3 regions of the uncultured Zhongshania sp. genome follow, and region 1 is predicted to be linked to each of the others. Evidence: predicted binding sites of a transcription regulator. Region 1 holds the regulator's gene; each other region holds the start of a gene.

The links. The regulator sigma-54, encoded in region 1, starts transcription at its own class of promoters, with help from an activator protein. The targets are predictions, from matches to a motif close to TGGCACANNNNTTGCNNT.
Region 2: the regulator sigma-54 is predicted to act here: its motif matches at 1,435-1,452, upstream of AAC007_RS14655 (TorF family putative porin).
Region 3: the regulator sigma-54 is predicted to act here: its motif matches at 2,824-2,841, upstream of nirB (nitrite reductase large subunit NirB).

The regions. Positions count from the first base shown of each region.
Region 1 is NZ_CAXBHN010000004.1:62,123-66,409, reverse strand. Features, by position in the region: gene rapZ (RNase adapter RapZ) at 1-455, opposite strand, end outside; gene AAC007_RS05815 (PTS sugar transporter subunit IIA) at 457-906, opposite strand; gene raiA (ribosome-associated translation inhibitor RaiA) at 945-1,232, opposite strand; gene AAC007_RS05805 (RNA polymerase factor sigma-54) at 1,447-2,937, opposite strand; gene lptB (LPS export ABC transporter ATP-binding protein) at 3,080-3,805, opposite strand; gene lptA (lipopolysaccharide transport periplasmic protein LptA) at 3,808-4,287, opposite strand, start outside.
Region 2 is NZ_CAXBHN010000022.1:8,237-12,523, reverse strand. Features, by position in the region: gene AAC007_RS14660 (hypothetical protein) at 121-1,023, shown strand; gene AAC007_RS14655 (TorF family putative porin) at 1,509-2,159, shown strand; gene glnK (P-II family nitrogen regulator) at 2,241-2,579, shown strand; gene AAC007_RS14645 (ammonium transporter) at 2,650-3,894, shown strand.
Region 3 is NZ_CAXBHN010000003.1:128,781-133,067, reverse strand. Features, by position in the region: gene nirD (nitrite reductase small subunit NirD) at 1-128, opposite strand, end outside; gene nirB (nitrite reductase large subunit NirB) at 198-2,744, opposite strand; gene AAC007_RS05105 (NarK family nitrate/nitrite MFS transporter) at 3,165-4,287, shown strand, end outside.

The DNA of each region.
Region 1 (4,287 bases):
ATAGCTGCGCGTAGTTCGTGCACCGTCATGTCACTGCTGTCGATAGCTAATGACGCCTCAACCACGATGGGTTCGAGCAGCGTTGATTCAAGCTTTATTGCATCGGCAAGAGGCAGTGAATCGGTGGTTAGCGGATGCCGGCGTCGCGTTTCACTAAAGCGTTTTATTAACTTATCGTCGCCCGCATCTAAAAATACGATGCGCAGGTGGGCGTGTTTTTTAACTTCGTCGCACAGTGATTTAAATCGAGCTAATTCATCCTGAGAGTTGCGAGCATCGATGCAGACAGCGACTTGCTTGTGGACTTTCAGCGGGCTTTGCGAAAGCTCGCGAACCAGTGCGGGAAGCAGTGACACCGGTAAATTGTCGATAGCATAAAAGCCTTCGTCTTCTAATTGGTGGAGGGCCGTACTTTTCCCGGAGCCCGATCGACCGCTTAGAATGATGAGTTCCATTTTAGCTTGCTATCGCGCGCTTGAATAAGGCTTCGGTGTTCTCGGCGCTGCGCAACTTACTGCGGTAATCGGCTTCATTGAACGCGGTCGCTAGTGCGCCAAGTACTTTTAAATGCTCGTCGTGGGCCTCGGCGGGCACAATAAGCGCGAATATAAGATCGACGGGCTCGTCATCGACGGCCTCAAAATCAATGGCCTGTTCTAATTTGAGCAACATGCCGGTGATTTGAGTGCAGCGGCTGCTGCGGCAGTGTGGAATGGCGACACCGTGGCCTAAGCCTGTACTGCCTAGGCGTTCGCGGGCGAGTAACTCATTAAATAACTCGTCCGCATCAAACTCTGTGTTATCTGCTGCAATACCGGCAGCGATATATTCAAGTAAGCGTTTTTTACTGGTAACGGGCGCACCGTATTCGGTGCGCCCTTCTGTGAGTATTGAGTCAAGTGTCATGATAATTACGTGGTTAACTTCAGTGAGTATCGCGGGTCTTAGCGACCCAGCGATTTTTCTTTGTGTTTGATTAATTGGCGATCAAGTTTGTCGGTCAGGCTGTCAATTGCAGCATACATATCCTCTGATTCACAAGTAGCAAATAGGTCTGCACCTGCAACGTGTACTGTTGCCTCGGCCTTTTGAACGAGTTTTTCTACCGTCAGAGTGACATCGGTATTGGTGATATTGTCAAAGTGTCGCTGCAGTTTTGTGAGTTTATTGTTTACATAATCGCGGAGGGCGGGGGTAACGTCTACGTGATGACCACTTACAGTAATCTGCATATATTGCTCCTTCATCGCTAAAAAATGCTGGCGCCTCGCGGCGAGTTGCAACGTGCGGCGATCGTTAGATCACCACATTGTGAGATCTATGCACGAATTTCTTTTTGCCCGCTGGCTGCGGCATAAAGGGCAGTTAATTGGATATGGATTAATATCCTCATGTTTGCACTTTTCCTCGCCAGAGAACAAAATTCCGGCTCGTGTATGGCTCTCTTTAAACTAGTCGTTTCCGCTCATTAGAGGGCGGAATGACCAGTGATTCTCTGTATTTTGCAATGGTTCGCCGCGCAACTTGAATACCTTGTTCGGCGAGTAAGTCTGTGATTTTACTGTCGCTTAAAGGTTTGCGAGGGTTTTCCGCCGCAACCAATTTTTTGATCAGTGCCCGTATTGCTGTGCTCGAGCATTCGCCGCCAGTATCTGTAGATACATGACTTGAAAAGAAGAACTTTAGTTCAAAAATTCCGCGTGGCGTGTGCATGTATTTTTGGGTGGTGACCCGCGAAATAGTGGATTCATGCATGCCGACCGCCTCGGCAATATCGTGTAAAACCAGAGGCTTCATGGCTTCTTCGCCATATTCCAGGAAGCCGCGTTGGTACTCGACGATTTTTGTAGCTACTTTCATCAGGGTTTCATTGCGACTGATTAAGCTTTTAATGAACCACCGTGCTTCTTGGAGATTGTCGCGGATATAGTCATTGTCACTGGCATTGCTACTCTGCCGAGCCATTGATGCATACTGGGCATTGATTTGAATTTTTGGCGCAATATCGGGGTTTAGCTCTACCAACCAGCGTCCCTCTTTCTTGCTTACGAACACATCGGGAATAACGTACTCGGTGTCATCACTGCCTATCGCGTTGCCGGGAGTCGGATCTAGTGACTGAATAAGCTTTAGGATATCGCGTAGCTGATCTTCTTTTAAACGGCAGCGACGCATAATTTGATTGTAGTCGCGATTGCCGAGTTGAGCCATATATTGGCTTACGACTAAACACGCCTCATCGACGTAGGGCGTGTTGCGTGGCATTTGTTTGAGTTGAATCAACAGGCATTCTTGTAGATCTCGACCACCTACGCCTGGTGGGTCGAATTGTTGGATGAGGTGTAATACCGCATTTACTTCTTCTATCTCTATCGCGTCGTTGTCAAAGCCTTCTACAAGCTCTTCTGGATTGACGGTAAGTCTGCCTTTTTCATCGATGGCATCGATGATGGCGTCGGCGATCATTTGGTCTATATCGGACAGGCGGCTTAAGTTGAGTTGCCAGCGCAAATGATCTTGCAGGGAATCTGAGCTCGAGTGTCGATAGTCGTTGTTGTAGTCACTATCCTCACCAGAGGAGCTACTGCCGGAACCGCTACCGCTGGTTTGAAATACGTCGTCCCACTGGCTGTCCACCGGAAGATCTTCTGGAATATCACTGCGTTCAGCCCATTCGGTGTCGGCTTCAGGCTGAGGCGTTTCTATTTCATTGTCACCCGCTTTTTCGGGCTTTTTGGGTTCGGCTGAGGTGGGTTCGGTGTTGACCTCAATATCGCCGTCGTCGTCGCTGATTTCTAGCAGGGGGTTGGAGTCGAGAGCGGATTGGATTTCTTGTTGGAGGTCTAGAGTAGACAACTGTAATAAACGAATCGCCTGCTGCAGCTGGGGTGTCATTGTCAGGCTTTGGCCGACTTTTAGCTGTAGCGATTGTTTCATAGGCTATGGTTTCTACAACATGATTTAAGTGGTAACGCGAACGGTGTTTTGTTCTACCGGCAATTAAATGCCTCAATGTCAGTGTAGTCGTGACACCGATTCCCTGCAATACCTGTGCCGATTCATTTGTAAGGAACATTACTTACAATGTAAATTTGTCACCTAGGTAAATATCGCGAACGATCTGGTTGTTTAGCACCGTTTCGGCGTTGCCTTCAGCGACGATGCGGCCCTCTCCCACAATGTAGGCTTTATCGCAAATGTCTAAGGTTTCACGGACGTTGTGGTCGGTGATTAATACCCCAATCCCCCGTGCCTGCAGGTGTCTAACAATATTTTGAATGTCGTTAACGGAGATAGGATCGACGCCAGCAAAAGGCTCATCCAGTAAAATAAAGCTGGGTTCGGTGGCGAGTGCGCGAGCAATTTCTACCCGTCGACGCTCGCCGCCAGATAGCGCCATACCCTGGGATTTGCGGATATGCGTAATGTGGAACTCCTGCAGGAGTGCCTCAAGCTTATCTTTGCGCTGACTGCGATTTAGATCGCGTCTGGTTTCCAAAATGGCCATGATGTTGTCGGCCACGCTAAGTTTGCGAAAGATGGACGCTTCCTGGGGTAAATAACCTACACCGTGTTTTGCGCGGCCTTGAATCGACAGCTTAGTGAGGTCGCGGTCATCGAGCTGAATACTGCCGCGATCAGCGTTGACAATGCCCACGATCATGTAGAAACAGGTGGTTTTGCCTGCGCCGTTCGGGCCCAGTAAGCCGACGATTTCACCGCTACTAATCGTCAGCGACACATCCTTAATAATTTCGCGGCCTTTGTAGGCTTTGGCGAGGTTCTTAGCTTGTAAAACAGGCATGGTTATTGGGTTCCCTCTGCGGCAGGTGTTGGCGCCGCGTTGCTGCTTTCTGGGCTTGGGCTAGGTTCGGCAGCGCCTTTGTTATCGCCACTAGCGGGTGCGTCATCTGGCGCCGCTTGGGGTTGTAGCGTCATTTTGACGCGATTGTCTTTTTCATTGCTGCCGCCGTCAGCTATTACCATTTGCTTACGGCCGCTGTAGACGACTCTATCGCCCGAGATCTTGGAGCCCTGGTGGGTGATTGAAGCATTTCCTTGCAGCAGTATTTCTTCTTGCTGCAAGCTGTATTCAATACGCTGCGCGCTGGCAATAACCACGCCTTCTTCTGCGCGCGGTTGCTGTTCAAAATACGCGGGGCTGCCTTCGGCGATCACCTTTTCTACTTTGCGATCAGACTCGACGATAGTGAGCTTGTCAGCGCGAATTTTTAATGAGCCCTGGCTCATATTGACATTGCCGATATAGATACCCTGATTATTCTC
Region 2 (4,287 bases), on a different contig from region 1:
GAAAAACTAGCTGCGTTGTCACTTTGCCCAATAGCGCCTATTTTTGTTTTATCCTCGGCTTTTCAGTCTATGCTTCTCAACCGTCTGTTTTTCTGCCACCCGTTTAAGGAAACATTGCTCATGAAACACCTTGCTGTACTTGCCTTGGCGTTGACACCGCTTGCGGGGCTAGCCGCCGACCTCACTATTCCTGCTGGCAAAACCTATGTTGTCGGTATTGATCAACAAGAATTAGTGCTAGAAAACCTCCATATTGGCGATGGCGCTAAAATCACATTCGCCCCTGCAGTTGGCGATTGGCGAGTGCAGGCGCGGCATGCCTTTATAGGTAAGGGTGTGGTGATCGATGGTAACGGTGTTGAGGGTGAGGCAGGTACATCAAGTAGTGTCGGCGCAAAATGCTCAGATGGCATAGCTGGTGGGAACGGCGGTGATGGTGGTGACGGTGTCGCTATTAGATTACAGCTTGGGCTCGAATCGCTAGGTGATCTTTATGTGCTAGCGAACGGCGGTGCTGGTGGTAGTGGTGGCGCTGGCGGAGATGGCGCAGATGTGAATGAAGATTGTGATGGTGTTCCTGCTGGTGAGGGCGGCAATGGTGGCGACGGCGGTCAGGGCGGCCGTGGTGGTGACGTGACGATTCTTTATCAAGTATTGTCAAAAGTAAGTCGTGGCGATGACATTGCTGCGCGAATAAAAATTGATAATCAAGGTGCTGCGGGAGGCGACGGTGGCGATGCGGGTTCTGGTGGTGTTGGCACGGGCGGTTACTATATCAATAGAAAGACCTTAACAGGTGGCCGGAAATGGGTTGAAGGCGGTGATGGTGGTTTGGCTGGTAGCCCCGGTTCGGCTGGTTCGGCAGGTAATCCTGGGCGTATTTTGGTAGATCAGCTCATTTTGTCGTCAGCGCAGGCAGTTGATGTTAAATCTCCAGCAACGACATTGCTGGAATTGCAGCGCCAAATTGAACGTTTGCGTGCGCGCGTAGACAAGTTGGAGGCCGCTGCTACAGCTCAATAATATGGCTGCTAAGAATTAATAGAAAAGGGTGCCATCCGGCACCCTTTTTTCGTTTTGGTCGTTCGTTTGTTGGTGTATCCGCCGGTAAATGGTGCGAGTGATCAAATTTGGTGCAATTTGATGAGGCGGGTCTGGTGCAGATGTCTATTGTGGTGCCATTTTAAGTCTAAGCTACTGTTTTTATTGTATATGTTGATGGTTTTTTTAATTCCTCTTTGCTGCTAATCGCTTCCTTTCATAATAAATTTGCATGGTTATGATGCATAAAAATAAGACATTTTTTGAAAGTGCTCTATATTTGAGCGTATTCAAACTCACAAAGGAGGGCTCGTAATACATCATTAACCAAATAATAAAATTTATTGATCGTGTTTTGTATAAGTGATTGATTTTAAAAATAAAAATCATAGTTGGCATTGAAAGTGCTAAAGCTTGAGCAGGATAGTGCTTGATCACTTTCTTATACCTTAGTGGAGACTAACAACATGAAAACAATGAAAACCTTAATCGCTGCAAGCGTTGCAGCTGCTTCAATGACTATGGTTGCTGCCCCTGCGTCAGCAGAGCTGAGTGCAAGTGTCAGCGTTGCTAGCATGTATTTGTGGCGTGGCTTTGATCTTAGCGATGGCTCACCGGCTGTTTCTGGTGACCTGACCTATAGCACTGGTGGTTTTTACGCCGGTGTTTGGGGGTCAAGTGGCGACGATACTAACGGTCAAGAAGTTGACTACTATGCCGGTTTCGCAACTCAAGCCGGTCCTATCAGCATTGATCTGAGTGTTTGGAACTACGTATACCCAGGTGCCTCTGCTGGTTTCGCTGACAATGGCGATACTTTCGGCGACCTGAGCGAAATAATCTTAGGTTTGGGTGCAGGTCCAGTTAGCCTGACTATCTATGACAACATCGCTGGCGCTCCAGGCTATTTTTACTACACCTTGGGCTACGACGTAGGCAGCTTCTCTTTCTTGGCTGGTGGTACTGACAACAAAGATGAAGACGCAAACTACAGTCATTTCGATGTTTCGTATGCATACAACGACAAAGTTAGCTTCACTTTCAGCCAAATGATTGATGAAGATAACGATGACGATTTGAAATTCGTTGTTTCTTACAGCTTGCCAATCGACATGTAATACCCCTGCTGGCGGCGTAAGCCGCCAGCTATTTCTTAACTTATTCCTCATGTGTTAACGCATATTGATAGGAGATTTCCGATGAAATTGATTACGGCTGTTATCAAGCCATTCAAACTCGATGATGTGCGCGAAGCGCTATCAGACATCGGCGTACAGGGCATAACTGTCACCGAAGTAAAAGGTTTTGGTCGTCAGAAAGGTCACACTGAGCTGTATCGTGGTGCTGAGTATGTTGTTGATTTTCTACCGAAGGTGAAGATCGAAGTTGCTGTAGCCGATGGCTCGGTTGAACCGACCATCGAAGCAATTAGCAAATCAGCAAACACGGGCAAAATTGGTGATGGCAAAATTTTCGTCACTGCGCTTGAGCAAGTTATTCGTATTCGCACCGGCGAGACTGGCGAAGAAGCCATTTAATAAAGCCGTTGCAATTTGTATTAACTAATTTAATTAAAAGACTTATCTCTTTCCCTTTGGAGGGCATGTGATGGAAGACATCATACAGGTCAAGTACGCCCTGGACACATTTTACTTCCTGGTTATGGGCGCGTTCGTAATGTGGATGGCAGCAGGTTTTGCCATGCTCGAAGCCGGTTTGGTTCGTGCAAAAAACACCACAGAAATCTTAACTAAAAACATCGCGTTGTTTGCGGTGGCTTGTACCATGTACTTATTGTGTGGCTACACAATCATGTACGGTGGTTCTGAAGGCGGCATATTGCCAGACTCGTGGTTCGGCAACTCAATCGCAGATGCGACTGTTGAAGAAGTGCTAGCGTCAAATGGCGATACTTACTATTCAGGTTCTTCTGACTTCTTCTTCCAAGTGGTATTCGTAGCAACAGCTATGTCTATCGTGTCGGGTGCAGTGGCAGAGCGTATGAAGCTGTGGGCTTTCTTGGCTTTTGCTGTCGTGATGACTGGCGTTATCTACCCGCTACAAGGTTCTTGGAGCTGGGGCGGCGGTTTCTTGTCTGAAGCAGGTTTCTCTGACTTCGCAGGTTCCGGCATTGTGCATATGTGTGGTGCTTCTGCAGCACTGGCTGGTGTACTGCTGCTTGGCGCTCGTAAAGGCAAGTACGGCGAGAATGGCCACGTTAATGCGATTCCAGGTGCAAACCTGCCAATGGCGACATTGGGTACCTTCATCCTGTGGATGGGTTGGTTCGGATTCAACGGTGGTTCTGAGCTGATGGTGTCTAACATCGAAGAAGCCAACGCAACTGCGCAAGTATTTGTAAACACCAACGCAGCGGCAAGTGGCGGTTTGATTGCAGCACTGATCGTTGCTCGCTTGTTGTTCGGCAAAGCTGACTTAACTATGGTACTTAACGGCGCCTTGGCTGGTCTAGTTGCGATTACTGCTGATCCACTATCTCCTGATCCAGTGATATCTACCTTAATCGGTGCGGTTGGCGGTGTGTTGGTTGTGTTTTCAATCCTCGCTCTGGACAAACTTAAAATCGATGATCCAGTGGGTGCGATCTCTGTCCACGGTGTGGTCGGTCTTTGGGGTGTGATGGCAGTGCCATTCAACAACAGCGACGCCACTTTCGGTAATCAGATTTACGGTGCTTTCGTGATCTTCGCATGGACCTTCGTGGCCAGCCTGGTGATCTGGGGTATCTTGAAAGCAGTTATGGGCTTGCGCGTAACAGAAGAGGAAGAGTACGAAGGTGTCGACCTCTCTGAATGCGGTATGGAAGCTTATCCGGAATTCACCAACAAGTAAGTCTCCCCCGTTTGGTGATTGTTAGGGCGCTCTATTGAGCGCCCTTTTTTTGCGGGATATTTGACGGGAGAGGTGAGACGCAAAGGCGGTTTTAGGCACTTTGCTTTTCTCGGCCTACGAAACAGCGCAAAGCTCGAGATTTATGGATCCCCGATCGGGGTCGAGGATGGCGACTGCAGAGGCCTGCATTGCGAGCGCAAGCACGCCATACAGGCAGCGACTGAGCACTCAAACTAAACCCGCGCCGAACTCGGCTACCGTCGAGCACACAAACCAAACCTCCGTCATACTCGGCTACGGCCGAGTATCCAAGGTAAACGAAGCGAAAAAAGCGTTTTCCATCTCCCATCTAGCGTAGCGATAGGCAGCGCGGATGCCCCATCTACCACCTGT
Region 3 (4,287 bases), on a different contig from region 1:
TCTTTGTTGGCTAGCGCGTAAACGCTGTCATTTACACGGAATATGGCGACCTGGGTTTCATCAATCAAAGCGGCAACGCCGGTGTTCGGTATGATGTCATCGAGACTGCAAACGGTTGTCCACGACATTATGTAATCCTCATATAAATTTTGCTGACCAGTGGTCTTTGGAGACCTTCTGGCCTTGATGCATTGCTTTTAGGCTACCGCGATTAAATCGTCGCCCGTCATTTTCTCAGCGTCGGTGGCGGGGCGAATTTGGCCGCGCTCCTGAATAAATACGATTTCTTTGTCGCTTTTATCCGCATTTACAAAACTGCGGAATTGCTTCACTTTCTCTGGGTTTTCAACGGTGGTTTTCCATTCACACTGATAGGTGTTAACCACGTGCTGCATTTCCGTTTCCAGGTCTGCGCAAATGCCAAGCGAGTCATCAATGATGACTTTACGCAGATAGTCCAAGCCGCCCTCTAAGTTTTCCATCCACACTGATGTGCGTTGCAGGCGGTCGGCGGTGCGGACATAAAACATGAGGAATCGGTCGATATATTTCACCATGGTGTCGGTGTCGATATTGGATGCAAACAGGTCAGCGTGGCGTGGCTTCATACCGCCGTTCCCGCAGAGATAGAGGTTCCAGCCTTTTTCTGTGGCGATAACACCAACATCTTTACTCTGTGCCTCTGCGCATTCGCGGGTACAGCCAGACACCGCCATTTTTAGTTTGTGGGGTGAGCGCAACCCTTTGTAGCGATTTTCTAAATCGATGGCTTGGCCAACGCTGTCTTGCACACCGTAGCGACACCAGGTAGATCCGACGCAGGACTTAACGGTGCGCAAAGACTTACCGTAGGCGTGGCCCGATTCAAAACCGGCACCGATTAATTCTTCCCAAATGCGGGGCAGTTGGTCGAGGGTGGCGCCAAATAAATCGACCCGCTGACCACCAGTGATTTTGGTGTAAAGATTATATTTTTTAGCAACCTGGCCAACCGCAATTAAGCCGTCGGGGGTGACTTCGCCACCCGCCATGCGCGGCACCACCGAGTAGGTGCCATTCTTTTGCATATTGGCTAAATAGCGGTCATTGGTATCTTGTAAGCTCGCGTGTTGCGGCTCCAGAATATAATCATTCCAGCACGAAGCGAGGATCGACCCCGCCGTTGGTTTACAGATTTCGCAACCGTGGCCGCTGCCGTACTTTTCCAGTAGTTCGGCGAAGGATTTGATGTTGCCAACACGGACCAGATGGTAAATTTCCTGGCGGGTGTAGGGAAAGTGTTCGCAGAGGTCGGTGTTAACCTCGACGCCCATTTTGGTGAGTTCCGCGTTGAGAACTTGGCCGACCAGCGCGGTACAGCCGCCGCAGGTGGTCGCTGCTTTTGTGCAGACTTTTAAGTCGCCCACGGTCATTGCGCCGCCTTGCACCGCGGCACAAAGATCACCTTTACTGACGTTGTTGCAAGAACAAATTTGAGCGACATCGGGTAGTGCGTCTACGCCAAGGCCAGCTCCTGCGCTGCCGTCTAGCGCAGGTAAAATCATGCTTTCTGGATGTTCGGGTAGCTCAATTTTATTCAGAGCAAATTGCAGCAATGTGCCGTAGTCGTTTGCCTCGCCGATCAATACCGCACCCAAGAGATGCTGGCCGTCTGCGGTGACAACAATCTTTTTATACACTTCGGCTTTTTCATCGATAAAGGTATAGCACTTGGCGCCGGGCGTGCTGGCATGCGCATCGCCAATCGAGGCGACATCGACCCCCATTAACTTGAGCTTGGTGCTCATATCGGCGCCGGTGAAGGTTTTTTCGCTGCCGCCTAAGACGTGATCAGCGGCCGCCCGTGCCATATCCCAACCTGGCGCGATAAGGCCGTAAATACGACCGCCCCACAAAGCACATTCGCCAATAGCATAGATTGCCGGATCAGACGTCTGGCAGTTGTCGTTTATCACGATGCCGCCGCGCTCGCCGACGTCGAGTTCGCTTTGGCGGGCGAGTGCATCTTGTGGGCGAATACCGGCTGAGAAAACCAGGATATCGGTTTCCAGCTCTGCGCCATCGGCAAATTGCAGTTTATGGATGCAGTCGTCGCCATCAATAATTTGCTGGGTGTTTTTCTGGGTGTGAACCGATACACCCAAGTCTTCAATTTTTCTGCGCAGCAGAGCGCCGCCGCCTTCATCGACCTGTACGGCCATCAAGCGCGGTGCAAATTCTATAACGTGGGTTTTAAGGCCTAGATCTTTTATGGCCTTAGCGGCTTCTAGTCCCAAGAGGCCGCCGCCGACTACTGCGCCGACCTTGGCATTTTTTGCCGCTGCAGTAATCGCTTCTAAATCTTCGATGGTGCGGTATACAAAGCAGTTCTTACGATCGTGGCCCGGTACCGGCGGTACGAAGGGGAAGGAGCCGGTGGATAAAATGAGTTTGTCGTAGGCATATTTTTCGCCTTTGTCGGTGGTGGCAATTTTATTAGCGCGATCAATCTCGGTGACTTTTTCATTGCTTAATGCGGTGATGTTGTTGTCGCCGTAAAACCCGTCTTTCACCATATTGAGTGAGGCAGCTTCGCGGGTTTCGAACCAGGCTGTTAGGTGAACTCGGTCGTATGCCGGGCGAGGTTCTTCGCCGATGACAGTAATGTCGAATTGATCGGACTGACCGCTCTCAACAATGGATTCGATAAATTGGTGCCCAACAGGGCCGTTACCCACAATAAGCAGACGTTGTTTGTCAGTCATCTTTACTTCCTTTAATACTTGCGCTTGCTTCGGCCTTTAGCCTTCGCTGTGTTAGGTGTTTATACAATCTGTAGAGTTGTTAGCAAAAGATATGCCACGGTATTTGTTGTTATTTAAGCTATTGATTAATAAGTATTTAATTTTATTTTTGCACTTTGTTGGGGCGGTTTTTCTAGACCGATGGTTGTATGATCGGGGCGTGGTGGGGCATTGTGCGTTTAAATGGTGCGCAAAAGATGGGGCGGAACAGCCTTATTTCGGGTCTATTTTGGTGCGTTTTTAATGTTCGTTGTTCTAAATACAAAAATAAAGTTATATAAAACAATATCTTATGATTGGCTTGGCGGCTTCCTGAGATAGCTTGGCATAGGGCTTGCTGTTGGCTCTGCAGATACCTTTGTGACCTATCTGGAGCTGTTGATGTCTTCTTCAACCTTAAATGTGCTTGATCTCAAGCAAGATAAAATTCGCTTGCTGCACCTAAGTTGGTTTGCGTTCTTTCTGACTTTTGTTGTGTGGTTTAACTTTGCGCCGATGCTGTCGGCTATTAAAGAAGCTTTTGATCTGAGTACTCAGCAGGTTAAAGCACTCATGATTTTGAACGTGGCTTTAACAATACCGGCGCGGGTGATAGTCGGCATGTTGGTGGACCGCTTCGGTCCCCGTGTTGTTTTCAGTGCCCTACTTATTTCTGGCGGCGTGGTCTGTGTAGCTTTTGCAATGGCAAATAGCTACGAAATGATCGCGATGCTGCGATTCCTGATGGGCTTTATCGGCGCTGGTTTTGTGATCGGGATCCGCTTGGTGGGGGAGTGGTTCCCAGCCCGTCAGGTTGGTTTGGCTGAAGGCGTGTACGGCGGCTGGGGCAACTTTGGTTCTGCTGCAGCGGCAATGAGTTTGCCAACACTCGCACTATATTATGGTGGAGATGATGGCTGGCGTTACGCGATAGCAACGACCGGTGTGTTGGCGTTTCTATATGGCTTCTTTTTCTACTGGCGCGCCCGGAATACCCCGAAGGGATCAACTTACTTTAAGCCCAAAAAATCTGGCGGTTTGGTGGTGAGTAGCAAACGCGATTTAGTATTTTATATCGCGATGTGCGTGCCAATGTATTTGGCTTTGGCGGTGCTGACTTGGAAGTTGTCGCCGGTTAATTTGGGGTTGCTTAGCGAATTCGCCTCAATCGCTTTGTATATTGTGTTGGTAGTATTGTTTGTCGTTCAGGTGAGCCAAATTCTGCGGGTGAATAGCGACGTTTTAAACAATGTTGCAATCCCTCCTATGCAGCAGTACAAGTTCAAGCAGGTCGCCATTCTAAATGTTGCGTATTTTGTGACCTTTGGGTCTGAGCTGGCGGTTGTCTCCATGTTGCCGCTGTTCTTTATGGACACCTTTACCTTGAGCGCGGTTGAGGCCGGTTTGCTGGCGTCTGGCTTTGCCTTTATGAATTTGGCGGCTCGTCCCGGCGGTGGTTATTTGTCTGATAAATTTGGACGCCGTAAATCATTGTCTATTTTGGTTGCTGGCTTGGCTGTGGGCT